2 regions of the Pseudarthrobacter sp. rb genome follow, and region 2 is predicted to be linked to the other one. Evidence: predicted binding sites of a transcription regulator. Region 2 holds the regulator's gene; the other holds the start of a gene.

Region 1 (14,952 bases), on a different contig from region 2:
GCGTGCGGTCCCCGGCACCAGTTCGGCCTCCCACTGTTCGCGGGCAGCCTTCAGGAGGTCCGACGGCGTGGCCGGGGCTTTGCCGCGGCGCACCAGCAGGTGCCGCGCCAGTTCGCCGCGCGTGTGCTTGGCGAAGTGGCTCACTACCTTGCGGACACCGGCGCTCTCGGTGAAGACATTCACGGAGACGGTCTGTTCCGGCGGGGGCGCCCACGCCGCTGCGTACGTGCTGGACCGGCAGTCGACCACGAGGTGTCCCTGGGCTGCTGCGCCCAGGGTGTCGCTGAGCTGCGCCTTCCAGAACGGAGCCAGCCGGCCGACGTCGGGCAGGGACGTGCCCATGGACAACCGGTAGGCGGGAACGCTGTCGCCAAAACGCAGGGCTCCCCACAGCGCCGAGATCACCAGGACGGATTCATCGGCCTTGCGGCGCTGTGCCGGCGTCAGCGTCCGGTAGCCCAGGGCGTCATACAGGACGCCCGAATAGATGCTGTGCGCCGGGGCCGCCGGTTCGGCGTGCAGGCGCGTATTGCGTTCGACGTCGTCCCGCAGGGACGCTCCGACGCCCAGCAGGGCGAGGGCATCCTGGTGGGCGCTGACCGTTCCCAGCGCGTCAAGGACCTTGGCGCGGTACGGGTTGAGCTCCGGGAAGCCCAGGTCGGTCCAGTCGACGGCGGGTCCGCGGAGCGCGGGTGTCTTGCCTTCGGAAGGGGGAAGCAGAATCAGCACCGTCCGATCCTACCGGCGGCAAAAGGCGGCCGGCGGCGCCGGTAGACTGGGACCCGGATGGGACAGCCAGACGGCCGCGCGCCACGCAAGTGGCTCGAGGAACGTCCGGGCTCCGCAGGGCAGGGTGGTGGGTAACGCCCACTCGGGGTAACCCGCAGGCCAGTGCCACAGAAAACAGACCGCCTGCATTTCCGGCTCCGGCCGGGGAGGGCAGGTAAGGGTGAAACGGTGGTGTAAGAGACCACCAGCTTCCCGGGTGACCGGGAAGGCTAGGTAAACCCCACCCGGAGCAAGGCCAGACAGGACACGTTCGAGGGCTGCCCGCCCGAGTGTCCGGGTAGGCCGCTGGAGGGTGCCGGCAACGGTACTCGTAGATGGATGGCCGTCGCTCCCTTCCCGGTAACGGCAGGGGAGAACAGAACCCGGCGTATCGGCTGTCCCATCCTTAAACCGCGTTTGACCACGGGCTATGCGTCGGGGATCCTGAACCGTGCCCGTAATTCCTGAAACCCGTCCCGCACCCGCAGCGGGCATTCCCGGCATCCGTTCACAGGGCGGCTTCCTGGCCCTTTCCGCCCTGGCCTGGGTCCTCGCCTCAGTTCCCATCATCCTTAACTCCAACGGCTGGTACGCGGGCTCGCTGAAAGCTCCGTGGATGCCGCCGTCGTGGATGTTCCGCACCACCTGGATGGTGCTCTATGCCGGCGTGGCGGCAGCCGCCTGGCTGGTCTGGCGCAAAGGGCGCCTGTCCGGGGCCACCCTTGCCGGCTATGTGACGCAACTGCTGCTCAACACCGCGTGGCCGGTGACGTTCTTCGCCATGTATCCCATGCTTGGAGTGGTGGCCCTGTGGGCAGCCTTTGCTGTCATCTGCGCGCTGACCGCAACCCTGGCGTTCCTGATCCTGCGCTTCGGACCGGTGGACGCCGCCGCCGGATACCTGGTGCTGCCGTACTTTTCCTGGCTCGTGTTCTCCGCCAGCCTGAACCTGTACTCCGCCATCCACAACTGAAGGCCGGCAGTTTCAGCTGGGTGGTCCGCCCCGGCCGTGTGAGTGATTTCACGCAGCGCAAACGTGCTCCCTGCGGCGGGCCAAATTAGAATGGATCCCGGACGCAGGAGTTCTACCGCCGAAAGTTGCGTCCGCAACCGGCGGTTTTTCTTTGCACGCGATCCAGGCGCCTGGGGACCATCCCCTGCGGGCGCCGGTGCCCCTGGACATCATCAGGTGGCCTACATCTGTGTACGACGACGTACACGGCTGAACCGAGGAAGGTATTTCTGTGAGCCAGACGTCTGATTCTTGTCTTGATACGTGGATGGGCCGGGAGGCCCTCGCCGAGGCCATGATCCCGGTTATCGGCAGGCTGTACCGCGAAAACAACGTGGTGACCAGCATCCACGGCCGGAGCCTGATCAACAAGTCCACCATGAACATCCTCAAGGCGCACCGCTTCGCGCGCCGGATGAGCAAGGACGAACTGCTCCTGGAGGACACGGCGCCCCTGCTGAACACGCTGGCCGGACTCGAACTCGGCGCCGCCGCGATCGACATCGCCCGCCTGAACCAGAAGTTCAAGGAAGAAGGCAACGGCGCCACGCTGGAGGAATTCCTCCGCGACGAGCTCGCCGAGATCGTGGGCAAGCGGGGCGGCGATGACCGCACCAGCACCGACGTCGTGCTCTACGGCTTTGGCCGCATCGGCCGCCTCCTGGCACGCCTCCTCATCGAAAAGGCCGGCGGTGGCCACGGCCTGCGCCTGCGCGCCATCGTGGTGCGCCGCGGATCCGACAACGACCTCTCCAAGCGCGCCAGCCTGCTGCGCCGCGACTCCGTCCACGGCTCCTTCGAGGGCACCATCCGGATCGACGAGGCCGCCAACACCATCACGGCCAACGGTGTCCAGATCCAGGTCATCTACTCCAACGACCCCGCCACCATCGACTACACCGCCTACGGCATCAACAACGCCCTCGTGGTGGACAACACCGGCCGCTGGCGCGACGCCGAAGGCCTGTCCCAGCACCTGCAGAGCAAGGGCGTTGCGCGGGTCCTGCTGACCGCGCCGGGCAAGGGTGAACTGAAGAACATCGTCCACGGCATCAACCACCGGGACATCACCGACTCGGACAAGATCATCTCCGCGGCGTCCTGCACCACCAACGCCATCACCCCGGTCCTGAAGGCCATTAACGACAAGTTCGGCGTGGTCCACGGCCACGTGGAAACCGTCCACTCCTTCACCAACGACCAGAACCTCATCGACAACTTCCACAAGGGCGACCGCCGCGGCCGTTCCGCTGCACTGAACATGGTCATCACCGAAACCGGTGCCGCCAAGGCAGTGGCAAAGGCGCTGCCCGAACTCCTGGGCAAGCTCACCGGCAGCTCCATCCGCGTCCCCACGCCGGACGTTTCGCTGGCCATCCTGAACCTCACCCTTGAAAACGGCACCACCAAGGACGAGGTCAACAACTACCTGCGTGAAATGTCGCTGCACTCGGACCTGCGCAAGCAGATCGACTACATCGACTCGCCCGAGGTTGTCTCCACCGACTTCGTCGGATCCCGCCGCGCCGGGATCGTGGACGGCCTGGCCACCGTGTCCACGGACAAGAACCTGGTCCTCTACGTCTGGTACGACAACGAGTTCGGCTACAGCTGCCAGGTGGTCCGCGTCATGGAAGAGATGGCCGGCGTGAATCCGCCGTCCTTCCCCGCCAAGGAAAGCGCTGCCGCCCTTGCCGCGATCGCCGTCTAGCCACATCCGGCCGCGTCCTGCGAATTCCCGGCTGATTCTCTGGAATCAGCCGGGAAACGGGACCACACTGGTGGCATGGACAACGAATCGACACTTCAGCACGAAACCACCCTCGAGCACGCACTGGACGTGGCCAAAGCCAACCATAAGGAAGCCGTGCGGCTCCTGGACCGCGCCCGTGCAGCCCAGAGGACCGGGGACGTCACCGACGAGCGGGTGCGCCAGCTCGAGAACCTGCTGTCCATAGCGGAAGAAGACCTGCGACGGGTCACCAGGGAACAATAACCAGGCGCCGTGCACGGCGCTGTGATCCATCACTCGTCCCCAACAGTGTGGATATCAGCGGCCGGCCGCGGCCTTTGTCCTAGGCTCTTGGGGTGCCCGATTTCCCCTTCCCGGCGTCAACCCCATGACCGTCAGCTGGTCCGCCTACCGCCGCGCACGCCGCCGTTCCCGGCAGGCCTGGGCGCTTCTTGTGACGGCTGCGGTTTCCATCATTGCCGCGCTGTTCTGGTTCTTCACCGCCGGACAGTTCGCGGCAGCGGGGCCCGCCACGGATGGGCCCACGGAGGCCCCGGTCTTCGACTCTGCCTGGATGAAGCCGGTCCAGGAACCCAACCCGGTGCCGGCCGGCAGCGCCGTCGCAGCCCTGGACGGCCTGGCCGTCAAGGGGCGGGCGCCCAGCAGCGATTACAGCCGGGAGGCCTTTGGCCAGGCCTGGCTCGATGTGGACCGGAACGGCTGTGATACCCGCAATGACATTCTTCGCCGGGACCTCGCCGATGTTGTGTTCTCGGAGGGTTCCTCCTGCAAGGTGACGGCCGGGCACTTCCGGGAACCCTACACAGGGCAGGACGTCGATTTCCGGCGTGGTTCCGACAGCAGCCGCGCGGTCCAGATCGATCATGTCGTCGCCCTGGGTGATGCCTGGCAAAAGGGTGCCCAGCGTTTGGGGCCGAGGGAACGCCAGAGTCTGGCAAACGATCCGCTGAACCTCATCGCGGCGGACGGCGCCGCGAATCAGCAAAAAAGCGCGGGGGACGCCGCTACCTGGCTGCCGAAAAATACGGCAATCCGCTGCCACTATGTGGCCCGGCAGATTTCCGTGAAGGCCGCGTACGGGCTGTGGGTAACGGCAGCAGAAAAGGATGCCATGAAGCGGGTCCTGGCTTCCTGCCCCCAGCAGCAGACCATCACGGCAGGCTGACCGGCATCCGCCGGCACGGGTCGGTGGCTAACGGCTAAGTGGCTGAACCGGTCAGTGTCCGAAGGGGTCCGGGTCAACGCCAGGCATCCAGGTCAGCCCCGGCACGCCCCAGCCGTTCTTCTTGGCCTGCTTCATGGCCTTGCGGGAATACCGGTCCATCAGCCGGTTGACGTACAGCTTGCCGTCCAGGTGGTCATACTCGTGCTGGATGACCCTGGCAAACCAGCCGGTGGCTTCGAAGCGGACCCGTTCTCCGAACCCGTCAAAGCCCTCCACCCGGGCCCATTCGGCGCGCTTGAGCGGATACTGTTCGCCCGGGAAGGACAGGCAGCCCTCTTCCTCCTCGTCAGGATCGGGAGCAGCACCCGAGACCTTGGACAGGGTCAGGACGGGATTCACCAGGACTCCGGTTGGGGGAGCGCCGTCGTCATTGGCGTACTTGTAAACGAAGATCCGCTTGCCGACGCCGATCTGGGGGGCGGCCAGGCCCACCCCGTTGGCGGCGTCATTGGTTTCGAACATGTCGGCGATCAGGGTGCGCAGTTCGTCGTCGAAGACCTCCACCTCGGCGGCGCGGCGGTGCAGGACAGGCTCGCCCCAGATGGTGATCGGCAGAACGGTCATATCAGTAGTCCTTCGGCTTCGCGGTATCCCCGGCTGCAATGCGTGAACCGGTGGGGCACGACAAAGGAGGCCGCACCGGATATCCGGTGCGGCCTCCTTTGTTGACGGCTGCATGTGCCGCCCCGTGAGGGTGAGCGACGGGGGTTGAACCCGCGACCTCCTGGACCACAACCAGGCGCTCTGCCAACTGAGCTACGCCCACCATGTGCCTCAAGGGAATTCCACCGGAGCGGCTCCCTGGAAACGCAACTCAAATAGCTTACCTGCTCGAAAGGGGTGCTTTGTCCACTTTCTGCGATTTGAGCGAAATTTCATCAAAACGTGGCGCAGATTACTCCCCGGACCGGTCCCCGGCGTCCCCGTTGGTGATGCCCTTGGCAATCTTCTGGGCGGTGGCGCTGTCCGGTCCGGGGGCGGGGACGAACACTGCCTCCCGGTAGTAGCGGAGCTCGTCGATGGAATCCTTGATGTCTCCCAGCGCGCGGTGGCCGCCCTTTTTCGCCGGCGACTGGAAGTACGCCCGGGCGTACCACCGGCGCGAGAGCTCTTTGATGGTGCTGACGTCAATGACCCGGTAGTGCAGGTGCTCCACCACGGCAGGCATGTCGCGGGACAGGAACACCCGGTCGGTTCCCACGGAGTTGCCGCCCAGAGGTGCTTTGCGCGGATCCGGGACCCAGGTGGAGATGTACTCCATGACCGCGGCCTCTGCTTCTGCCATCGTCTTGCCGTGCGGCAGCTCCGCCAGCAGCCCGGACTTGGTGTGCATGTCCCGGACGAAGTCGGACATCTGGGCCACGGCGGCATCGTCGGGTTTGATGACGACGTCGACGCCGTCGCCAAGGATGTTGAGCTCCGAATCGGTGACCAGTGCTGCCACCTCGATCAGGGCGTCGTTCTTGATGTCCAGGCCGGTCATTTCGCAGTCGATCCAGACGATTCGTTCGTTAGATATAGGCACCGGACCAGCCTACCGTTACACTTCCGGGCACCCTGCCGATGCTAGGATTTCGGGTACGCGGCGGGTCGCCCTTCCGCCCTTTAATCGTGTCCCGGCCGGCCCGCGCGGCCCGCCGGATCAACCGCGGAAAACGCAAGAAGATTGGACGATCCTGAGATGACGGCGCCTGTGCCCGCAACGGGGGAGATGGCGGCTGCCGGTATTGCCGGAACGGGCAGTGCCGAGGTGGACAATCCGCGCTCACCCCTGCTTGCCGGCTTCCTGGGCTCCATGTTCATGATGATTGGCTCCATTGGCGTCGGCTGGCTGGCCCCGGTCTCGGAGCTGCGCCGGATGCCCGTGTTCATCTGGATGCGGACGGAGGCTCCCGGCGTGGCGCTGTCCATCGTCCTGGTGGCCGTCGGCGGCATGCTGCTGGTGCGTGCCTGGCTGCGGCTGGGCCAAAAGGTCCGGGTGTGGGGTGAACAGGCACGGCGGGCAACCCTGTCCGCGGTGGTGGCATGGGGACTTCCCATGATGTTCAGCGTGCCGCTGTTCAGCCGCGACGTCTATGCGTACATCGGGCAGGGGCGCCTGATGGTGGAGGGCTTCAATCCGTACGAAAACGGCATTTCCGCCCTGTCCAACTACTTCCAGCTCGGCGCCGACAAAATGTGGACCGAGGCGCCGGTTCCCTACGGCCAGCTGTTCCTGTGGATCGAGCAGTTCGTCGTCTGGGTAACCAACGTCCAGCCGGAGGCGTGCGTCATGCTCTTCCGGCTGGTGGCGCTGGCCGGTGTGGTGCTCTGCGTCGTCTACGTGCCCCGGCTCGCCGAACTGCACGGCGTGAACCCGCAGCGGGCCCTCTGGCTGACCGTGGCCAACCCGCTCTTCCTGACCAATTTCATCGCCAGTGTCCACAATGACTCCCTGATGATCGGGCTTGCCCTGGCGGGCCTGTACTACTCCGCGACCCGGCGCCCGGTCCGCGGCATCGCCCTGGTGACCCTCTCCATCGCGGTGAAGCCCATCACCATTGTCTTCCTGCCGTTCATCGGGCTCCTGTGGGCGGGCCGGAATGCGGGCTGGCTCCGGAAAGTGGCGTTTTGGGCACTGACGGCCGGCCTGAGCCTGGCGCTGTTGACCGCCATGAGCATGGTCAACGGGTTCGGTTTCGGCTGGATCAACGGCCTTTCCGCACCAGGCAGCATTTCGATCTGGTACGCCCCGGTGGGCTTGATTGGCATGGTGGTGGGATCCCTGGCCAATGCTTTCGGCTTTGACGGTTCGGTCCCCGCCGGTTGGGTGTTCGACGCCGGGAAGCTGCTTGCCGTGGGCATCGTCGCCTGGCAGATCTTCAAGGGTGACTACGACCGCCTCATGCGCCGCCTCACACTTGCCCTGGCGGCCGTGGTCCTGCTGGCCCCCATCATCCAGGCCTGGTACGTCGTCTGGCTCATACCGCTCTTTGCCGTGACCGGCATCAGGAACGACTGGCAGGTCAAGGCCCTGTACTTCGTGGTGTCTTTCTTCATGATCTACGCCATTTCGGACCAGTTGGACGTTTTCCCGTACCTCCAGACCCAGGACCTCGGCTTCGCCCTCGCCCTGGCCCGGATTGCCGCGGCGCTGACCGCCCTGCTCTTTGCCCTGTACCTGATCTTCTGGGACCCCGGCACCCGCAGGCTGTTCCGCAAATCGCACCAGCCCGTCGTCGAACGTCCGGTGATTTAGCGGCCGCTATCGCTGTGCGGCCCGGGCGCTTATCCTGCGCAGGGCCTCCCTGCGCGACAGTGGACTCATGGCGTCCCGGTTGCGGGAAACGAACGCCTCCACCCACTCCGGTGCGGTCTTGGCGTACTCGCGCAGCGCCCAGCCGATGGCTTTGCGGATGAAGAACTCCTGGTCCGCCAGGTTCGGCTCGATGATGGCGGCGAGCAGTTGTGTGTCGGTGGCCTTCCCGGCGCGCAGCTGCGACGTAATGGCGGCCCTGCGGATCCAAAGGTCCGGGTCCTTGCTCCACTGCAGCAGGAGCCTGGACATCTCCGTGGGGTGCGCCTGCAGCAGGGTGCAGATCCGGCCGGACACGCCGTCGGCAAAGTCCCACCATGCACCTGTCCGGACAATTTCCTCGTACACAGGAATCATCTCCAGGTCGGAGGCCACCAGCCGGTGTGCTGTCAGGTCGATGGCCGCGTACTTCTCCTCCCGGAACGTGGAGGTGCGCCACAGGTCCAGCACGGTGGCCCGCAGCTGCCCGGCGGAAACCGGCGGATGGTCCCGTGCAGCACGTTCCGCGATCCGCCGCACCTCGGGAACCCGTACGCCGAGCGAGGGGAGGAGGGACCTCATGTAGGCCTGCGCCCCCACAGCCCTGGCGGGGTCGGCCAATCCGCGGAGCGCACCCCTAACGGAAGCGATGAGGTCCTGGTCGGCGGCCGTGTCCATGGGGCAACTTTAGTCAGTGGGCAGCACAGGCGGTGCGGTAGGCTGGTGAGCGCTAACACACTTCGACGCAGAGGGAACCATGCCCGGAACTGAAGTCCACCTCGCCCACGGACCCTACTCCGCCGTCGTCACCCTCCGCGGCGGGGCGCTCAGGGAACTGCGGCACGGGGACAGGGACCTGGTGGTGGGCTTTGGCCCCGACGGACCCGTACCCGACTACCGCGGCGTCATCTGCGCGCCGTGGCCCAACCGCCTGGCGGACGGCACCTACTCCTATGCAGGCAAGGCCTATGCCGCTGCCGTCAACGAACCGGACCGCGGCGCTGCCCTGCATGGTCTTGCCATCCACAGGCCATGGGAGGTGCTGGAAGCGGCCGCGGACCGCGCCGTCCTGGGTTGCCGCATTCCGGCCGGCCCGGATTACCCGGGGGACCTGGAGCTGTCGGTTACCTATACGCTCTCCACCGACGGGCTCCATGGCTCGGTGCGGGCGGTCAACACCGGGGCCGCTGCCGCCCCGTACGGGGTGTGCCCCCATCCCTACCTGGTGGCCGGTCCGTCCCCGTTGGATGACTGGTCGCTGGATCTGCCGGCCGCTGCCTACCTGGAGGTGACCCCCGACCGGCTGCTGCCCGTGGGCATGCGGCAGGTGGACGGGGATGCCTTCGACTTCCGTTCGCCCCGGCGTCTGGGGCCGGTGAAGATCGACCATGCCTTCACGGACATCGCCCGGGAGGGTACGGGCCTGGCCCGGGTACGGGTACTGGACCCGTCAGGTACAGGTGTGGAACTCGAATGGGGCGCCGAGTGGCCCTGGGTCCAGGTGCACACCGGCGACAAACCCGCCGGCCCGGACCGGCTGGGCCTGGCCGTTGAACCCATGACGAGTCCGCCTGATGCCCTGCATTCAGGGACGGACCTGGTGCATCTGCAGCCCGGCCAGGCCCATTCGGCGGGCTGGACCATCCGGGCGCTGGGCTAGGCGGGGCCGGGCTAGGCGGACGATGAGCTAGGCGGGGACGGCCGTGGCGGCTTGCCTGAGGGGGTCCGTCCACCCGGCACGCTGCAGCCAGGCTGCGCACAGTGCGGTCCACTGCCGGGGTCCGGCTTGGTCTGTGGCAAGCCCCAGCCCATGCCGTCCCTGCGGGAAGACATGCAGTTCCGCCGGAACGCCGGCGGCAAAGAGTGCCCTGGCGTAGTTCAGGCTGTTGCTCACCGGAACGGCGTCGTCGTCGGCTGTATGCCAGAGGAACGCCGGCGGTGTCCGGGGGGTGACGTTCAGCTCCGGCGAGAGGGCCCTGAGGAGGTCCGACGGCGGCGCGCCGCCAAGGAGGTTCTCCACCGATCCCTGGTGCGCCTCGTGGGTCAGTGATACAACGGGGTAGCAGAGCACCGAGAGGTCGGGGACGGCGGCGGGCACGTCCAGGTCCGGGTTCCCGGTGGCGGCTGCCGTGCTGAGGGTGGCCGCCAGGTGGCCGCCGGCGGAGAAGCCCAGGACGCCGATGCGCTCCGGGTCAACGGCAAACCCGTGCTGTCCCTTCCTGATGTGGAGCATGGCTTCCTTTGCGTCCTCCAGGGGAGCAGGGTGCCGGTCAGGGGTCACCCTGTAGCGGAGGACGAAGGCGTGGATGCCCAGGGACGCCAGCCACTCTGCAACGGGCTCCGCTTCGTGATCAGCCTGGCGGGCGTATCCTCCTCCCGGCAGGACCATGATGGCCGGCCGGGCGCCGGCAGCCCCGGAATGGGCCGGAACTGCCGTAAGCGCACCCGGCGCCATCAGACGGCAGCTTCGGTGCTGCGCCGCAGCGTGACCTCGCCTGTGATGTCACCGGGTGAAGCGTCTTCGGCCCCGTCCCCGTCGTCGCCGGCAAGCCTCCGCTGGGTGGCCCGGGTGGCCAGGCGCCCAATGTCCTCCAGCGGCAGGCGCACCGTGGAAAGAGCCGGCCGGAAGTCGCGGAGGGTCTCAATATCGTCGAAACCGGCGATGGCGGCGTCGCGCGGGATGCGGAGCCCCTCGGACCGCAATGTCGCCGCGGCCCCGATGGCCATCACATCGTTGACGGCGAAAATGCACAGTTTGGCTGCGCCGCCCCCCTCCCCGGACGGGCCCCCTTCCCCGGACGGGCGCGCGTTGGTCCGGGCTGCCTTGATCCGGGCAGCCAGTTCAAGCCCGGCGTCATATCCTCCGGACCGGTTGAACGCGCTGCGGAGCACTTCCGCCGGCCGGCGCCCGGCCCGTTCCAATCCCTCCTGGAAACCGCGGACCCGGTCATCGGAGGTCAGGAGCCCTTCGGGACCGCCGACAATGACGAAGTCCCCGTCCCAGCTGCCCGCAAGTTCGGTGGCCAGCCGGCCGGCCAGCTCCTGGTTGGGCACTTTCACCACGTGGTACCCCTCCGGAGCAGTTGCACCCACGACGGGATGGCCCACCACGGCCACCTGCCCGCCGTTGCGGCAATACCGGTCAAGTTCCGCTGCCAGCTCGGTGTTGCCGTCCTTGTCCTCGTCGCGGCACGAGCGGGAACCGGCGATCACGATCGAATCTGCGCGGCGGGCCGCGAACGCAGCCACCGCTTCCTTTTCCTCCGCGGGGCCGCCGCCGGTGGTGGCAAGGAGCACCATCTTCCGCTGTTCCCGGGCGGCTTCCTGCACGCCCCTGGCAATGGCCGCGAAGTAGGGATCGGCAATGTCATGGACGATCAGGCCGATCAGGCCGGAACTGGATTTCGCCAGGCCCTGCGCCTGGGCGTTGGGGATGTAGCCAAGCGACTCAGCCGCCTGCCGGACCCGGTCGGCAATGTCCTTCCCCGGTTTGCGGGCGGATCCGTTCAGGACGCGGGAGGCCGTGGCGGGGGAAACGCCGGCAAGGCGGGCCACCTCGGTAAGGGTACTTGCAGCCACTGCATCTCCTGGTCTTGTACGGGCTCGAAGGCTAAAGCACATTATGGCAGTTCAAACTACTTCCGGAAAGCGCTTGCCAAGGGAAAGCGCGCCGTGCATCATGGAAGCAGCGGGAATGCGCTTTCCCAATTAGTTTGACTACCTTGCTCACTCACCGTGGAGGACACATGGGCTTCGAAACAAAGACAATCCGCATCGCCATGAACGGCATCACCGGACGGATGGGCTACCGCCAGCACCTGCTGCGCTCCATCCTGCCGATTCGCGATGCAGGCGGCTTCACCCTCCCGGACGGCATCCGGGTCCAGGTTGAACCCATCCTGGTGGGCCGCAACGAGGCCAAAATCCGGGAACTGGCGGAAAAGCACAAGGTGTCCGAGTGGACCACGGACCTGGACGCCGTGATCAACGACCCCACGGTGGACGTCATCTTTGACGCCTCCATGACCAGCCTGCGCGCCGCCACCCTGAAGAAGGCGATGCTGGCCGGCAAGCACATCTTCACCGAGAAGCCCACGGCCGAGACCCTCGAAGAAGCCATCGAGCTGGCCCGCATCGGCAAGGAGGCGGGCGTCACTGCCGGCGTCGTCCACGACAAGCTCTACCTCCCTGGCCTGGTCAAACTCCGCCGCCTGGTGGACGAGGGCTTCTTCGGCCGCATCCTCTCCATCCGCGGCGAGTTCGGCTACTGGGTATTCGAAGGCGACATCCAGGCCGCGCAGCGCCCGTCCTGGAACTACCGCAAGGAAGACGGCGGCGGAATGACCACGGACATGTTCTGCCACTGGAACTACGTCCTGGAGGGCATCATCGGCCAGGTCAAGAGCGTCAATGCCAAGACCGCCACCCACATCCCCGCCCGCTGGGACGAGGCAGGCAACGAGTACAAGGCCACCGCCGATGACGCCTCCTACGGCATCTTCGAACTCGAGACCCCGGGCGGCGACCAGGTGGTTGGCCAGATCAACTCCTCCTGGGCAGTGCGCGTCTACCGCGACGAACTGGTGGAATTCCAGGTGGACGGCACCCACGGTTCCGCTGTGGCCGGCCTGAACAAGTGCGTCGCCCAGCAGCGGGCCCACACCCCAAAGCCCGTGTGGAACCCGGACCTGCCCGTCACCGAATCCTTCCGCGACCAATGGCAGGAAGTTCCCGCCAACGCCGAACTGGACAACGGCTTCAAGCTGCAGTGGGAAGAGTTCCTCCGCGACGTTGTGGCCGGCAGGGAACACCGCTTCGGCCTGTTGTCCGCCGCCCGCGGCGTCCAGCTCGCCGAACTTGGCCTTCGCTCCAATGACGAACGCCGCACCATCGACATCCCGGAGATCACGCTCTGATGACTTCCCTTATCCTTCCCTCCGAGGACGGCGGCACCAGGGAGTACCGCCTCCAGGGCGCCACGCCCTGGGCCCGCCCCACCGCCCCGCTCACTGCCCGGCGCGCCTACGCCGCGGCCCACGTCATCCCCGAGGTCCTCGCTGACAACACCCCCGGGGCCCCGGCCCGCCTGGACTGGGACGCCACCATGGCGTACCGCCACGAGCTCTGGTCCTACGGTCTTGGCGTGGCCGACGCCATGGACACCGCCCAGCGCGGCATGGGGCTTGACTGGGCCGCCACGCAGCAACTCATCAAGCACACCGGCGTCGAAGCAGCCTCGGTGGTCTCGGCCAACAACCCGGCCACCGCCGGCAAATCGGTCCGTGACCTCGTGTCCTGCGGGGCCGGCACCGACCAGCTGGACCTGGACACCCTTCCCTCCGGTGACGCGGGCATCAAGGCCGTCCTTGAGGCATACCGCGAACAGATCTCCGTGATCACCGAGGCCGGCCCCAAGGTGATTCTCATGGCATCGCGGGCACTCGCCAAGGCAGCGCGCGGGCCGGAGGACTACCTGAACGTCTACTCCACGCTGCTGCAGGAGGTGGACCAGCCGGTCATCCTGCACTGGCTCGGAACCATGTTCGATCCCGCCCTCGCCGGCTACTGGGGGTCCGGGGACGTTCCGGCCGCCACCGAAACCTTCCTGGGCCTGATCAGGGACAACGCGGACAAGGTGGACGGGGTCAAGGTCTCCCTGCTCGATGCCAGCCACGAGGTGGCCCTGCGGGCAGCGCTGCCTGAGGGCGTCCGCCTCTACACCGGGGACGACTTCAACTATCCCGAGCTCATCGACGGCGACGGCACCCACCACTCCGACGCGCTGCTGGGCATCTTCGCGGCCATCTACCCGGCCGCATCCGTGGCCCTGCAGAACTACGACGCCGGAAACCCGGCCAGGGCACGGGAAATTTTGGACTCCACCCGCGAACTGGGCAAGCACATCTTCAGCGCCCCGACGTTCTACTACAAGACCGGCATCGCGTTCATGTCCTGGCTCAACGGCAAGCAGTCCGGGTTCCAGATGGTCGGCGGCCTGCACTCCGGCCGCTCTGTCTGCCACCTCGCCCGGACCTTTGAGCTGGCCGACCAGGCCGGCTTGCTGAAGGACCCCGCGCTGGCCGCCTTCCGCATGTCCGATTACCTGCGGATCAACGGGGTGGGAGTATGAGCGGCTTCTCCCGCCTGTCCATCAACAGCGCCACCATCAAGAAGTGGACGCTTGCCCAGGTGGTCGAGGGCTGCGTCGACGCCGGCATCCCCGCCATCGGCCCCTGGCGGGACCGGGTGGCGGAAGCCGGCCTGGACAAGGCAGCCCGCCTGATCAAGGATGCGGGCCTGCGTGTGTCCTCGCTGTGCCGCGGCGGGTTCCTCACCGCGGCGGACGCGCAGGGCCAGGCAAACGCGCTCGCCGACAACCGTGCAGCCATCCTCGAAGCCGTGGCGCTGGACACCACCGAACTGTTCCTGGTGGTTGGCGGACTCGCCCCGGGGGAGAAGGACATCGTGGGCGCCCGGCAGCGTGTGGCTGACCGGCTCGCGGACCTGGTCCCGTTCGCACAGGAAAACGGCGTCCGCCTGGTGCTGGAACCGCTGCACCCGATGTACGCCGCCGACCGCGCGCTGATCTCCACCCTGGGGCAGGCCCTGGACCTCGCGGCGCCGTTCGACGCCTCCACGGTGGGGGTCGCCGTCGACACCTTCCATGTCTGGTGGGACCCGGAACTGAAGGCGCAAATCGAACGCGCCGGCCGGGAGAACCGTATTGCCTCCTACCAGGTGTGCGACTTCAACATGCCCATCGCCGCCGATCCGCTGCTCTCGCGCGGATTCATGGGCGACGGCGTGGTGGACTTCGCCACGATCGGCACCTGGGTGCGCGACGCCGGGTACACGGGCGACATCGAGGTGGAGATTTTCAATCAGGAGATCTGGGACACGGACGGCAACACCGTCCTGGC
Region 2 (14,952 bases):
TGGCTGACCAGGATGGCCTCGGGCCCTGCGGCGCCGAAGTCGCCGGCAGCCAGTTCGATGGCCTTCAGCCGGGCGTCCTGGACGGCAGCCGCCACCCTCGCGGCCTGCTGCTTGTACGGCTCGCCCCATGACGGGCGCAACGGGTTGACCAGGCGGGGCCAGTGCCGCGGCCGGCGGAGTTCGGCTTTGGTGACCTTCATGCCTTCGAAGTAGTTTTCCGCTTCGATGATGCGCCCGTCGGTGTGGATCTGCAGGTGCAGCGCTTCCGACGTCGGCCGCGCGGTTTCCTGCGCACGGTCCAGCGGCGAGGCGGCCAGGTAGGTGATCCGGGCGCCGCGCTCGGCGCGCTCGCGGAAGTGTTCGGCAAGCATCCGGGCCATCTCCTGCCCCAGTTCGGAGAGGTGGAATTCCGGGAGCCGTCCGTAGAGAACGCCGTCGGGATTGTGGACCTCGCCGTGGCGGAGCAGATGGACAGTGGCTTGGGGCATGTTTACCAGTTTCTCAAAGATGGCGTGCGATCCGAAATCTTCCGGCCGTGCTTTCTACAAAGAGTAGAACTCAAGTTTCTGAAGAAATGTTCCGCAACCGGGAACAAAAGATGCAAACGCATGTTTATACTGGATGCAGCAAGTTAGTTGAGATTTCAACCGATGAAGTTTCAACCTCACGACCACAGCAGCATTCACCCCAAGGAGCAACATCATGGCACTTCCCGCAGACGTCACCACCGGCACCTGGACCCTGGACAACTCCCACAGCGAGATCGGCTTCACCGTCCGCCACGCGGGCATCAGCAAGGTCCGCGGCCAGTTCAGGGAAGCCGAGGCCACCCTGGACCTCGCCGAAAACGTGGCCGACTCCAAGGTCAACGCCACCATCAAGACCGCCAGCTTCGACTCCGGCGACGTCAACCGCGACGGCCACGTCCGCGGCGAAGACTTCTTCGACGTCGAGAAGTTCCCGGAAATCTCCTTCGTTTCCAACGCGATCGTCCCCAAGGGCGACGCCTACGAGCTCCAGGGCGACCTCACCATCAAGGGCGTCACCCGTCCCGTGGCCCTCGAGACCGAGCTCCACGGTGTGGCCGTCGATCCGTTCGGCAACACCCGCGCCGGCCTCACCGCCGAGACCACCATCAGCCGCAAGGACTTCGGCCTGACCTGGAACGCCGTCCTCGAGGCCGGCGGCGTGCTGGTCAGCGACAAGGTTGCCATCAACCTGGAACTGGCCTTCATCGCCCCCGCAGCATAAGTTTCGCGTTCACGGCACCCCGGTACCAGGCCATCCCGGCCCGGCACCGGGGTGCCGTGTTTAACAACGGCCCTTGCCCACGGGTTCACCTGCCGGCCGCGGGCGTGGATCCCACATGAATCACCCACAACTCCACCCGCCGGGGGTACGGTGGACTTAAGCCACGCTGGGGGGAAGGCTGAGGACCGATTCCCGGCAGCCTACCTGGATCCCGACCTGCAGAAGGAACGCCATGAGTACTCCTCCCGTCCCGCCTCCCGCGCCCCAAGACCCCCACTCCGGCAATGGCCAGCCAGGGAACGGCCAGTCCGGCAGCCAGCAGCCCGGACCGCAGCAGCCCCGCTACGGCCAGAACGCGCCGCAGTATGGCCAGAACGCTCCCCAGTACGGGCAGAACCAGCCCCAGTACGGTTCCCAGCCGCCGGCAGCGCCGCAGTACGGGCAGAACGCGCCGCAGTACGGTTCCCCGTACGGGCAGAATGCTCCGCAGTCCCCGGGCTACGGCCAGAATGCACCCCAGTACGGCCAGTCGCCGTATGGCCAGTCCCCTTACGGCCAGTATCCCTCTGAGCAGCCGCAGCCGGCCGGCAGCAACGGCATCCCCCAGCTGGTGAACATCGCGTTCTGGCTGCTGATCGCGGCCACCGCGATCTATGTCGTCTCCATCCTCATCAACCTCACCCAGCTGGATGCCCCGCAGTTCCGGCAGGAGTTTGAACAGCAGGTCCGGGCCAGCGGGGCGGGCATCACCTACGACGACATCAAGCCCTTCATCGCCGGCTCCCTGGTGGTCTTCGGCATCATCGGTGCCGCCCTCTACCTGCTGGTGGCCTTCTTCATCCGCAAGGGCAAGAACTGGGCACGCATCCTCGGAACCGTGTTCGCAGCGCTGTCCGTCCTTGGCCTGTTCGGAATCCCCTCCCTCGCAACGATCGGGACTGTCCTGGGAATCGCCGCCATCGTCCTGCTCTACCTCCCTGCCGCTGCCCCCTACTTCCGGAAGCAGCAGCCCTTCGCCAACCCGTATTCGGGCGGCTTCGGCAACCCTTACGGGCGCTGACCACCAACCACAGAACGCAGCGGGGGGGGGGGGGGGGGGGGGGGCGCCCGCCGCCGCGGCCCGGCCGCCGCCCCCCCCCCCCCCCCCCCGGGGGCGCCCGGGGTGGCCCCCCCCCCGGGCCCGCCGCGTTTAAACCGTGCCCCTAGGCTGTCTGCCCCGGCGCCTGCGCCCGCTGGGCGTGGTAAGCGAGGATTTGCAGCTCCGTGGCCATGTCCACCTTGCGGAGGTTGACCCCTTCCGGAACCTGGAGCATCACCGGTGCGAAGCTGAGCACGCTGTGCACGCCCGCCGCCACGACCCGGTCGCAGATGCCCTGCGCCACCGCCGCAGGAAGCGCCAGTACCACCATGTTGGCCCCGGTGCGGTGAAGGACGGTCTCAAGGTCCGCCACGTCGCTGACCCGCAGCCATCCCACCTCGTTGCCCACCACCATCTGGTCCGCGTCGAAGATGGCCACCACATCGAAGCCTCGCGATTCGAAGCCGCCGTAGCGCGCCAGCGCCTTGCCCAGGTTTCCGGCTCCGACGATCGCAACTTTCCAGTCATGCGTCAGCCCCAGTGCCGCGGCAATGTGGCGGCTGAGGTACTGGACCTCGTACCCCACTCCCCTGGTGCCGTAGGACCCCACGTGGGACAGGTCCTTGCGCAGCGTTGAGGAACTGACGCCGGAGGCTTCCGCCAAAGAGTCGGAGGAGACGCGCTCAACACCCTCGGCCAGCAGGGTGTTCAGGGCCCGGAGGTACAGGGTCAACCGCGCCACGGCAGCAGGGGGAATCTGCTTTGCCGGTGCACCCGCGGCATCAGGGATGCCCGGGACAGGCTGGGACGTTGAATCCAAGGACGTCACTCGCATCCCCCTAATTGGCCATGGCGCGCTGCAGGACGCGTTCCAGCCGGGCTTCGTCGATCTTCCAGAAGTCGCGCTGCACCCCGTCAACCAGGACCACGGGGATCTCTTCGGCGTAACGCTCCCGCAGTTCGGGCTGGTTGTCCACCAGCTCTTCGCTCCAGGTGAGGCCCAACGAGGCAGTGACCCGGCCGACGGCGTCGCGCGCCTCCTCGCAAAGGTGGCAGTCAGCTTTGGTGACCAGGACGACGCGGGGGGTAGCCATGGCTTAACGGTATCGCCGTTCGCGCCGTGCGGGTGACGCCGACGGCGCCCAGCGAGTGGATTGACTAGACTCAAGTCCATGCCCCAGGAGAAATACGTCGCCGTCGTCACGCGGCCGGTTGCTGCGCCGCAGCCCGGTGAAGCGGCGTTTTTCGATGTGGACAATACCCTGATGCGCGGGGCCAGCCTCTTCCACGTGGCGCGGAAGATGCACCAGCGCGGCGCGTTCACCCTTGCCCAGGCGGCCGGATTCGCGTGGAAGCAGTTCAAGTTCGTGGCGCGCGGTGAGAATATCGACGACGTCCATGCGGTACGTGATTCGGCCCTGACGCTCGCCGCCGGCATCACGGTTGACGACATCAAGGCCCTCGGCGAAGAGGTCTACGACGAGATGATCGCGTCCCGGATCTGGCCGGGTGCCAAGGCCTTGGCGGAACAGCACCTCCGGGTGGGCCGGCGCGTCTGGCTGGTGACGGCAACCCCTATTGAAGTGGCAACAGTCATCTCTACCCGCCTGGGGCTGACCGGAGCGCTCGGGACAGTGGGTGAGGTGTCGGACGGGATGTACACCGGCCGCCTGGTGGGGGACATCCTGCACGGCTCGGCCAAAGCCGTAGCGGTCCAGGGCATCGCGGACCAGGAGGGCCTGGACCTCAAGCGCTGCTGGGCGTACAGCGACTCCTACAACGACGTGCCGCTGCTGTCACTGGTGGGACACCCCGTGACCATCAACCCGGACGCCAAGCTCCGCCGCCACGCCCGTGACCGGAACTGGCCCGTTTATGATTTCCGCGCGGGCCGCCGCGCCGCCACCCTGGGCCTGAAGGCGGCAACCTTCGGCGGCGCTGTCTACGGCCTCTGGAAGGGCTTCGCCCGCATCCGCGGCCCACGGGCATAACCCACCCCACCGCAGGCAAGAGCGTGCAGGCAAAAGCCTCCAGCCACTACCCTGAGACAAAAAAATGCCCGCCGCCTTTGGAAGGCGGCGGGCATTTCCACGCTGTTCGAAGTATCTCTACTTCTTGTTGCGGCGCTGGTGACGGGTCTTGCGAAGCAACTTGCGGTGCTTCTTCTTGGCCATACGCTTGCGACGCTTCTTGATAACTGAACCCACGAAAGTTCCTTACAAACTAGATGCAGTACCTGCCTGATGGGGAATGTCCGCGGACAAAGCTACGAACTGAACAACTGACAGATTCTTACAATGACGTAAAACGTTCCTTAACAGGGTACCGCTTATCGGGAGCGGCTCAGGACAGGCCCCTCAGGCGGTCTCGGTGTGGCCGTCCACAACAGCACCCTTGAGGTACTGTTCGACGGCGTTTTCGGGGACCCGGTAGGAGCGGCCGAAGCGCACCGCGGGCATTTCGCCGGAGTGAACCAGGCGGTAAACAGTCATTTTGGAGACGCGCATGACCTCAGCTACTTCAGCCACGGTCAGGAACTTCGCGTTGGAGAAGTTCTGTTCTGCCGACATTTCCCTATTTTCCTTTGCTGACGGATGGACAACAGTGACCCCAGGTACGTGCCAATGCGGTGTTCCGATGCTGAGCCATCCACCAACCACCTTAAATAGATACTGTAGATGTTCATGTGGCAGATGTGAAAGTAGTGGCCTCCCCTATTTCACCCCCTAATTCTGCTGCCGCCGCTTCCGCGCCGATGCCGCCAGTTGCTCCAGGACAGAAGCGGAGACATCCCAGTCCATGCACGCGTCGGTGACGCTCTGGCCGTAGACCAGTTCCGCCCGTCCCGCGGCGTACTGATCAACGTCAAGGTTCTGGGCGCCGCCCACCAGGAAGCTTTCCAGCATCACACCGGCCACGGCCCGGGCCGCCGCGCCGCCTTCCTCAAGCTGGGCACCGATTTCCAGCGCCACCTCAGCCTGCCGGTGATGGCTCTTGCCACTGTTGGCGTGGCTCGCGTCAACGATCAGGCGGGGGTTGAGCCCCTTGCCCGCCAGTTCGGTGGAGGCGCGTTCGACGTCGGCCGCTGAGTAGTTGGGGCCCTTCCGGCCGCCGCGGAGGATCACGTGGGTGTCGGGGTTTCCGGCCGTTGCCACCAGCGCGGCCCGGCCTTCGCCGTCGATCCCCAGGAAGGCCTGGGCTGCCGCGGCGGCACCGCAGGCATCGATGGCAACCTGCAGGCCGCCGTCGGTCCCGTTCTTGAAGCCAATGGGCATGGAGAGCCCGGAAGCCAGCTGGCGGTGGATCTGGCTCTCGGTGGTGCGGGCACCGATGGCTCCCCAGGAGATCAGGTCCGCCATGTACTGGGGGCTGATCGGCTCCAGGAATTCAGTGGCGGTGGGCAGGCCCAGCGCGGTGACCTGCTGCAGGAACTGCCTTGCGGTGCGCAGGCCGGTGACCATGTCGTGGCTGCCGTCCAGCCGGGGATCGTTGATCAGGCCCTTCCAGCCCACCGTGGTGCGCGGCTTCTCGAAGTAGGTCCGCATGACGATCAGCAGGTCTTCCTTGTGCTTCTCGGCCTGGCTGACCAGCCGGCGGGCGTACTCCAGCCCTGCCTTGGGGTCGTGGATGGAGCAGGGTCCCACGATGACCAGCAGGCGGTCGTCCACGCCGTCCATGATGGCGCGCACCTCGTCGCGTCCGCGTTCGACGACGGCGGCCTCCCGGTCGCCCAGCGGCAGTTTGGTGAGAAGCGCCGAAGGTGCCGGCAGCGCAGTGAATTCGCTGACGCGCAGGTTGGATGTTGACTTGGTGGCGGGGGCGGCTGCTGTTGCGGTGCTCATGTTCGGGGTCCTGTTCCAGATGGGAAGCGGGCCCGGATTTCAGAACCCGCCGGAGAAACGGCGAAGGGCAGAGAATGATCTCTGCCCTGTTGGCTCTGAAGGAAGTTGGATGCGTGTCAGTTAGACGCGGGCCCCTCCAGAGCCAACGAAAAATACGCATACCAACGGTTAGTCATGGAAGAGACCATAAACCCGGCATATGGCGGCCGCAAAATCGGTTGCGTCACATTCCGTCCCAGGCCTGTTCGCGGCTCCGAACGCACAAGGCAAGGATCCGCGAACAACCCCGGGTTTGCCGCCGCCTACCCCAGGAGCTTGCGCAGGAACTGCAGCTGGCGGATCCAGTGGTGTTCCTGGCCGCCCTCATGGTTGTTGAACCTGTATACCTCAATGTCCTTCACGGCACCGGTGGCCGATGAGGCGTCGGTGCCGGTCGCGTAGGCGTTGTAGCTGGCGAACACCGTGGACGGCGGGCAAATGTCGTCCATTTGCGCAGCCGAGTACAGCGCCGGCACCGTGGCCCAGCGGGCCAGGTTGACGCCGTCGAAATAGTTCAGGACGCTAAGTGCGGCGTCGTAGCGGTCCCGGTGCCGCGCCAGGAACTGGGCGATCTCCGGGTAGGGCCCGCGGGGAGTGATGTCGATGGCGCGGGGAAAGTCCTGCAGGAAGGGGACGTCGGGCAGCGCGGCGATGACGCCGTCGAGCCGTCCCGCAGTGAGCCCCGCCGTGGCCACCACCAGCCCGCCGCCCTGGCTGACACCGGCCAGCACCACTTTGGCAGGATCGACGGCGGGGTGGGCCTGGGCGGCCTCCACCGCGCGGAAGGCGTCCACATAGACGCGGCGGTAGTAGTAGTCCTCCCGGCTGGTGATGCCCCTGGTCATGAGGCCTGCGTGCGCCACATCCCCGGCGGACGGGTGGGGATCCGCGGTGTCCCCCAGCGCGCCGCCGTACCCCTGGCCCCGGGTGTCCATGATGAAGTGTGCGTACCCGGCCTGCGCCCACCGGGTGTCCTGGTTGGCCAGGCCGCGGCCGCCGGAATAGCCAATGTAGTTCACCACCACCGGCAGCCGGACGCCTGCCTCCCGGTTGGCGGGAAGGTGCAGCCAACCTTTGACGGGCGCGCCGCCAAAGCCGGAGAAGGTGACGTCGAAGGTATCGATCACCGTGAGGTAGTTATCCACCGGTTCGAAGGTCGCGTCGAGTGGAAAGGTCCGCGCTTCGTCCAGGGTGGCGTCCCAGAAGGCAGCCAGGTCCCCGGGCGGTGTGACATCGGAGGTGTAGCTGCGGAGCGCGGCCAGGGGCAGATCGAAGAGGGGCATCGTTGTCCTGTTCTGTGTCGGTTGGTCCGCAGGCCCGCGGTGGAGTTCTCTATTTCTACTGCATGGATCGGTGGCGCACGCTGATGAGTGGTTCAAAGCGCCGAAGCCTAGTTCCGGCGGCGATGATTCCGCGCAGGTGCGGCAGCCCGCCGGTGGCGGCCCCGGCAGCACGGGCCTGGACCAGGACGTTGCCCAGGGCGGTGGCTTCGACGGGTCCGGCCACCACCGGGCGCCCGGTGGCGTTGGCGGTGAGCTGGCACAGCAGGGTGTTCTGGGAACCCCCTCCCACCACGTGCACCACGTCCACTTCACGGTTGGCGAGGCGTTCCGCTGCGGTGATGGTCCTGGCGTATCCGGCGGCGAGGCTGTCCATGATGCAGCGGGTGATGGCCGCGGGATCATTTGGCAGCACGTCACCGGTGCGCCGTGCCGCCGCCCGGATCCGCTCCGGCATATTGCCCGGGGCAATGAAGAAGGGATCATCCGCGTTGACCTGGGGACCGCCGGCAGGCAATGCCGCGGCGGCGGCGAGCAGGGAGGCCAGGTCGGGCTGGTAGCCTTCACCGGCCCAGGTGCGCTGGCATTCGCTCAGCAGCCACAGGCCGCCCACGTTCCGCAGGTAGCGGATGGTGCCGTCCACGCCGCGTTCATTCGTGAAGTTCGCTTCCCGGCTGGCCTGGGTCAGGACGGGGTGCTTCAATTCCAGCCCCACGAGGGACCACGTGCCGGAGGAGATGTAGGCAAAAGCGCCATCCCGGGCAGGAACGGCCACGACGGCGGAGGCAGTGTCGTGCGAGCCCACCGCCACCACTGTGGTTTCACGGGGCAGGCCCACGGCCGCGGCTATGTCCGGCAGGAGGTTTCCGTAGGTTTCCCCAGGCTGGATGAGCGGCGGGAACAGGTCCTTCCGCAGTCCCAGCGCCGCGAAGAATTCGGTGGCCCATTCCCCGGCCACGGCGTCAAACAGGCCCGTGGTGGAGGCGTTGGTGGCCTCGGTCCGCCGCACTCCGGTGAGCAGGAACGCGATCAGGTCCGGGATCAGGAGGGCCTGCAGCCCGACCAGGTTCTTCTCGGTGGCCAGTTGGTAGATCGTGTTGAACTGCAGGAACTGCAGCCCCGTGGTTTGGTACAGCCGCGCCGGGTCCAGCTTGGCGTGGACGGGCGCGACGGCGGTCCTGCTGCGGTCGTCGCGGTAGCTGTACGGCTGCGCCACGAGTTTGCCCGCGCTGTCCACCAGCCCGTAGTCCACCGCCCAGGTGTCGATGCCAATGCTGCCGATCTTTTCGCCACGGGCTGCCGCCGCCGCAGCGGCCGCCCGCAGTCCCGCGAGCACCTCCGCGAACAAGGCGTCGAAGTCCCAGCGGAGGCCTCCGTCGCGCTCCACCACGCCGTTGGGGAAGCGGTGGACGGTTTCCAGCGCCACCCCGTCCCGGGACACGCGGCCCAGGATCACGCGCCCGGAGGAGGCGCCGATGTCGACCGCGGCAAACACCCCGCCGTCGGCATCGCCTGGCAACGTACTCACCGCAGGAAGGCTGCCGCCACCCCGGCGTCCACGGGGATGTGCAGGCCGGTGGTGTGGGACAGTTCGTTGCTGGTGAGCACGGCGGCTGCGTTAGCCACGTGTTCGGGCAGGACCTCGCGCTTGAGCAGGGTGCGCTGGGCGTAGTACTCGCCCAGCTTTTCCTCGTCCACGCCGTAGACCGCGGCGCGCTTGGCGCCCCAGCCGCCGGCGAAGATTCCGGAGCCGCGGACCACGCCGTCGGGGTTGATGCCGTTGACCCGGATGCCGTGCTCGCCCAGTTCGGCCGCGAGCAGGCGCACCTGGTGGGCCTGGTCTGCTTTGGTGGCGGAGTAGGCGATGTTGTTCGGGCCGGCGAACACGGAGTTCTTGGAGGAGATGTAGATGATGTCCCCGCCCATGCCCTGGGCGATCATGACTTTCGCCGCGGCCTTGGCCACCAGGAACGAGCCCTTGGCCATGACGTTGTGCTGCAGGTCCCAGTCCTTTTCGGTGGTTTCCAGCAGCGGCTTGGAGATGGACAGGCCGGCGTTGTTGACCACCAGGTCCACCCCGCCGAAGGCCAGGACCGCGGCGTCGATCGCGGCGGAAACCTGGGCTTCGTCCGTCACGTCGGCCTGGACACCAATCGCGACGTCGGCACCGCCAAGTTCCTCGGCGACCTTTTGTGCGTTCTCAAGGTTGAGGTCGGCAATGACGACACACGCGCCGTCGGACGCCAACCGGGTGGCGATGGCCTTGCCGATGCCCGACGCCGCACCGGTGACCAGCGCGATGCGGGTGGCGTGGGACTTGGGCTTGGGCATCCGGGCCAGCTTGGCTTCCTCCAGCGCCCAGTACTCGATGCGGAACTTCTCGGATTCCTCGATCGGGGCGTAGGTGGAGACGGCCTCGGCGCCGCGCATCACGTTGATGGCGTTGAGGTAGAACTCGCCAGCCACGCGGGCGGTCTGCTTGCTGGCGCCGAAGGAGAACATGCCCACGCCTGGCACCAGCACGATGGCCGGGTCCGCGCCGCGCAGGGCCGGGCTGTTTTCGTCCGCGTGCCGGTCGTAGTACGCCTGGTAGTCCTCGCGGTAGGCAGTGTGGAGTTCTGTGAGCCGTGAGATCGAGTCCTCGATGGAGGCGTCCGCGGACAGGTCCAGGATCAGCGGCTTGACCTTGGTGCGCAGGAAGTGGTCCGGGCAGGAGGTCCCCAGGCCGCCCAGGCGCGGGTGCTCCGCGGACTCCAGGAAGTCCAGGACGACGGCGTCATCGCTGAAGTGCCCCAGCTGCGGCTTGTCCGTGGAGGCCAGGCCGCGGATCACGGGTGCCAGGGCTGCGGCCTTGGCTTTCCGCTCTGCCTCGGGCAGGGCGCCGTAGCCGGGCAGCTTGGGCCCGAAGGGCTCGGCCTTGCCGTTGTCCCGGATGTACTTCTCGGCCTGCTCAATGATCCACAGCGAGTTCTGCTCGGCTTCTTCGCTGGTGGCGCCCCAGGCGGTGATGCCGTGGCCGCCCAGGATGGTCCCGATGGCCTGGGGGTTGGCGTCCTTGATCGCGGCGATGTCCAGGCCCAGCTGGAACCCGGGCCGGCGCCAAGGCACCCACACCACCTTGTTGCCGAAAATCTTGGTGGTCAGCGCCTCGCCGTCCACGGCCGTGGCAATGGCGATGCCGGAGTCCGGGTGCAGGTGGTCCACGTGGGCGGCGTCCACGAGGCCGTGCATGGCGGTATCGATCGATGGGGCGGCTCCGCCTTTGCCGTGCAGGCAGTAATCGAACGCGGCCACCATCTCGTCTTCACGCTCAACACCCGGGTAGACGTTCTTGAGCGCGTTGAGCCGGTCCAGCCGCAGCACCGCAAGGTTCCCGGCCTTCAGCGTGCCCAGGTCACCGCCGGAGCCCTTGACCCACAGCAGCTGGACGTCCTCGCCCGTCACGGGATCCTTGTCGGTGCCCTTTGCGGAGGTGTTGCCGCCGGCGAAGTTGGTGTTCCGCTTGTCCGCACCCAGGCGGTTGGAACGGGAAATCAGGTCTTCAACAGTCTTGTTCGTCATAGCTGAATCAGGCGCCCCATCCGGCTTGCTGGCCGCCCACGCGGTCCTCATTGATCTTCTTCTGGTAACCGCTGGCCTTGAAGGCGGCCAGCGGGTCCGCGGGCAGGCCGCGGGATTCACGCCACTCGGCCAGGATGGGCCGGACGTCGGTGTAGAAGGCATCGTTGAAGATGCCGTTGGCGGCCAGGACATCCCCGGCGCGCTGTGCTTCGGCCAGGGCTGCGGTGTCCACCAGCAGGGCACGGGCCGTCATTTCCTGCACGTTCAGCACCGAACGGATCTGGCCTGGGATCTTCTCTTCCAGGTTGTGGCACTGGTCCAGCATCAGCGCCACGCCCGAATCCTTGCCGTATCCTCCGCCCCGGATCACTTCGTGCATGATGCGGAACAGCTGGAACGGGTCGGCGGCACCCACGATCAGGTCGTCGTCGGCGTAGAAGCGGGAGTTGAAGTCGAAGGAACCCAGCTTGCCCAGGCGCAGCAGCTGCATCACGATGAACTCGATGTTGGTGCCCGGCGCGTGGTGGCCGGTGTCCAGGCAAACGAACGCCTTCTCCCCCAGGGCCAGGGTCTGGGCATAGGAGCTACCCCAGTCCGGCACATCGGTGTGATAGAACGCCGGCTCAAAGAACTTGTACTCCAGCACCAGGCGCTGCCCATCTCCCAGGGCCGCATAGATCTCCTGCAGCGACTCGGCCAGCCGGTCCTGGCGGCCGCGCATGTCATCCTGGCCCGGGTAGTTGGTGCCGTCCGCCAGCCAGATCTTGAGGTCCTGCGAACCCGTGGCGTGCATGATGTCGATGCACTCGAGATGGTGGTCGATGGCCCGGCGCCGGACGGCCGGGTTGGAAGAGGTGAGGGACCCGAACTTGTACTCGTCGTCCTGGAAGGTGTTGGAGTTGATGGTGCCCAGCCCCACGCCCAGGCCGGCCGCATACTCCTTCAGGGCCGAGTAGTCGTCCACCTTGTCCCACGGGATGTGCAGTGCCACGGTGGGGGCCAGGCCGGTCAGCTCGTGGACCTTGGCGGCGTCCGCCAGCTTCTCCTGGACCGTGCGCGGCGTGCCGGGCGTGCCGAAAACCTTGAACCGCGTACCCGAATTTCCATAGGCCCACGAAGGGACCTCGATGGCAAGCTCCCCGAGCCTGCCCAGCGCCGTTGCTACGTCATTCATGATGGTTCTTTCCGGTGTTGAGCGTCTGTCTGATGCGTTTGGTTGGTGCCCCGCTGCTGGAGCCTGCGTGCCGGCAGTTGCCTGCTGTTCCGGTGCCCCGGTGGTCCTGCGTCCTGCGTCCGGTCCTGCCCGTCAGCCTGCGGGGTGCTGTGCCGCCAGCTGGCTGTCCAGGTTGAAGACTTCCTCCAGCACCTGGAACCCTTCGTCGGGAGCCTGGCCGGAGTCCTCGAAAAGGGTTGCCATCTCAGCCTGCCAGCGGGCGTTCACGTCCGTCAGGGCCATGCGGGCACGGACGGCGTCAAAGTCGTCGCACTCCACGTACCCCACCAGGAGCCCGTCCCCACCCAGGAACAGGGAGTAGTTGTGCCAGCCTGCCTCCTTGAGGGCGTCAAGCATTTCCGGCCACACTGCGGCGTGCCTGCGCCGGTATTCATCGATCAGCGCCGGCTGGACCGAGGAACGGAAACACACCCTCATGCGGACACCCCTCAAACTTCATAAAGTTTTGAATCGTTTCATTGGTACGATTCAAAGTACTCTTGGATTTGAGCAGGTGTCAAGCAATGGCAGAAACTTTTGATTTCCCGCGCGGTAGCTCCCGCAGTGGGAATGTCGGCACGGAGAATCGATGAACCGCACAGCCAGTATCAAGGACGTGGCCACCCACGCGGGCGTGGCCGTGGGGACGGTGTCCAATGTCCTCAACTATCCCGACCGGGTGTCCGACCGGACGAAGGAACGGGTCCTGCGCTCCATCGACGAACTGGGGTTTGTCCGCAACGATGCCGCCCGCCAACTCCGTGTTGGCCACAGCCGCACGATCGGACTCATTGTCCTGGACGTCGGCAACCCGTTCTTCACCTCGGTGGTCCGCGCGGCGGAGGACGCCGCGGCGCTGCAGGGAAGCGCCGTCCTGCTGGGCGACAGCGGCCACAACGCCGGCCGGGAGGGGAACTACATTGACCTCTTCCAGGAGCAGCGCGTGCAGGGCCTGCTCATCTCCCCGGTGGGTGATGTAACGGAAAGGCTGGACCTCCTCCGCGAGCGCGGCGTGCCAACGGTCCTGGTGGACCGGCTGGCTGACGAGTCCAAGTTCAGCTCGGTTGCCGTGGATGACGACGCCGGCGGGTACTTGGCTGCCCGGCACCTGCTGGACACCGGCCGCCGTCGGCTGGCTTTTGTTGGCGGTCCCACGTCCATCCGGCAGGTCGCGGACCGGCTCCAGGGAGCCCAGCGGGCCGTGAAGGAGGAGCCGGACGCCAGCCTCGAGGTGCTGGATGCGGAAGGGCAGACCGTCCTGGCTGGGCGCAGCGTGGGCGACATGCTGGTGGAGCGTGGGCGGACTGAACTGCCCGAGGGGATTTTCTGCGCCAACGACCTCCTGGCCCTGGGCGTCATGCAGTCGCTCACCATGACGCACACGTTCCGGATCCCCGAGGACGTGGCGTTGATTGGCTATGACGACATCGACTTTGCCGTCTCCGCGGTGGTTCCCCTGTCCTCCATCCGCCAGCCCACCCAGCTGCTGGGCCGGACGGCCATCGAACTGCTGTCCGAAGAGGTGGAGTCCCAGAATCCCGTCCACCGGTCTGTGGTGTTCACGCCGGAGCTGGTGGTCCGGCAGAGCACGGCCGCGCCGGGCGCCGGCTGATCAGCCGGGCGCTCTACTTTCCCGTCTGCTGCAGCCACTTCATGGATTCGTCCCGGGACGTGAAGAAGCGGGTGGGGCAGGGCGGATTGTGGACGCCGAGGAAGAAGTTGGCGATGATCCGGTCCACAGGGCTCGACCCAAGCAGGGCAATGCGGTTGGCGGCGCACGGGATGGAGAACACTGAGCGCGCCTGGATGCTGACGTTTTCCGTGGTGGCCATGTCCACGAGCATCGGATAGTTGCCGTCCCCTGCTATGCGGTTCACCGCAGCCATCGCCGCCTGCGCATCCTCGACTTCTATCCGGACTTTGGGCTCCCACATGAGGTGGATGACGCCGTCCGCGCTCAGTTCCACGGTTCCCTTGCCGCCGTCGACCATTACGGGCTCCATACCCCGCCTCCCTCCAGTGGGCAGTTCCTCAACCCCTCTATCTTGCACCAGCACCGGAGCGCCCAGCCGCCGGCCGGCCGCTCTCCCACCTCACGTGCTGCCCACGGCCAGCTTAACTCATCAGCATACTTACTAATACGTTGGTCGATGTGCCCGTGGCCTGGATCACGTTCCTACGCCGCGCGTCGCGGCCCGCGAGGGCTGCATCTGAAATGCACTGCATTTGAAATAAACAGTTCCGCCGGGGTTCTCCATGGGGGCGGAATGCCGGGGGATTCATTGCGCCGCAACCCGGCGCTGAAAGGATTTACCGAAAATGCGAACCAAGGTCTCAGCCTCTGTCACCGCCATTGCCCTCTCCGGCGCCATGCTCTTCGGCATGGCAGGCCCGGCGACGGCAGCAGCACCCGCGGCTCCTTCTGCCGCGTCCCAGTCATCACAAGCAGCCAACGTCACTGGAAGCATCAACCAGACCATTGACGGTGTGGGTACCTTCGTCGGCTCGTTTACGCCGTCCAATTTCAGCGTCCAGGACGGCCGGCTGACCGTCACCGGCTTGGTGCAGGGCACCCTCACCGATCTTGCCGGCGTGGCCACTCCGGTGAGCCAGACCGTGACCACCACGGCTGCTGCGGCCCCCACCACCAACGCCGCGACGGCCGCAGGAGGCGGTTGCGACATCGTG

Evidence for each region. Region 2 encodes Rex, which represses fermentation and respiration genes when NADH is low (regulators of the CRP and FNR family bind a similar motif). Its sites were predicted from a motif close to CTTGTGAANNNNTTCACAAG; they were not measured.
Region 1: the regulator Rex is predicted to act here: its motif matches at 1,777-1,796, upstream of ACWRN3_RS20940 (glyceraldehyde-3-phosphate dehydrogenase).

The regions. Positions count from the first base shown of each region.
Region 1 covers NZ_JBWJAR010000024.1:17,485-32,436, reverse strand. Annotated here, with positions in the region: gene ACWRN3_RS20955 (YaaA family protein) at 1-729, opposite strand, end outside; RNA gene rnpB (RNase P RNA component class A) at 788-1,175, shown strand; gene ACWRN3_RS20945 (TspO/MBR family protein) at 1,220-1,741, shown strand; gene ACWRN3_RS20940 (glyceraldehyde-3-phosphate dehydrogenase) at 2,013-3,491, shown strand; gene ACWRN3_RS20935 (hypothetical protein) at 3,567-3,776, shown strand; gene ACWRN3_RS20930 (HNH endonuclease family protein) at 3,901-4,698, shown strand; gene def (peptide deformylase) at 4,750-5,322, opposite strand; tRNA gene ACWRN3_RS20920 (tRNA-His) at 5,452-5,524, opposite strand; gene orn (oligoribonuclease) at 5,654-6,283, opposite strand; gene mptB (polyprenol phosphomannose-dependent alpha 1,6 mannosyltransferase MptB) at 6,440-7,996, shown strand; gene ACWRN3_RS20905 (DNA alkylation repair protein) at 8,003-8,710, opposite strand; gene ACWRN3_RS20900 (aldose 1-epimerase family protein) at 8,790-9,692, shown strand; gene ACWRN3_RS20895 (alpha/beta hydrolase) at 9,720-10,487, opposite strand; gene ACWRN3_RS20890 (LacI family DNA-binding transcriptional regulator) at 10,487-11,611, opposite strand; gene ACWRN3_RS20885 (Gfo/Idh/MocA family protein) at 11,779-12,948, shown strand; gene ACWRN3_RS20880 (dihydrodipicolinate synthase family protein) at 12,948-14,162, shown strand; gene ACWRN3_RS20875 (sugar phosphate isomerase/epimerase family protein) at 14,159-14,952, shown strand, end outside.
Region 2 covers NZ_JBWJAR010000006.1:178,658-193,609, forward strand. Annotated here, with positions in the region: gene ACWRN3_RS10485 (histidine phosphatase family protein) at 1-488, opposite strand, end outside; gene ACWRN3_RS10490 (YceI family protein) at 703-1,251, shown strand; gene ACWRN3_RS10495 (hypothetical protein) at 1,484-2,311, shown strand; gene ACWRN3_RS10500 (redox-sensing transcriptional repressor Rex) at 2,454-3,158, opposite strand; gene ACWRN3_RS10505 (glutaredoxin family protein) at 3,169-3,423, opposite strand; gene ACWRN3_RS10510 (HAD family hydrolase) at 3,502-4,320, shown strand; gene ACWRN3_RS10515 (30S ribosomal protein bS22) at 4,438-4,536, opposite strand; gene ACWRN3_RS10520 (helix-turn-helix domain-containing protein) at 4,687-4,899, opposite strand; gene ACWRN3_RS10525 (3-deoxy-7-phosphoheptulonate synthase) at 5,056-6,171, opposite strand; gene ACWRN3_RS10530 (acetylxylan esterase) at 6,474-7,493, opposite strand; gene ACWRN3_RS10535 (rhamnulokinase) at 7,549-9,018, opposite strand; gene ACWRN3_RS10540 (bifunctional aldolase/short-chain dehydrogenase) at 9,015-11,051, opposite strand; gene rhaI (L-rhamnose isomerase) at 11,059-12,225, opposite strand; gene ACWRN3_RS10550 (L-rhamnose mutarotase) at 12,358-12,702, opposite strand; gene ACWRN3_RS10555 (LacI family DNA-binding transcriptional regulator) at 12,854-13,876, shown strand; gene ACWRN3_RS10560 (DUF7793 family protein) at 13,890-14,267, opposite strand; gene ACWRN3_RS10565 (ABC transporter substrate-binding protein) at 14,584-14,952, shown strand, end outside.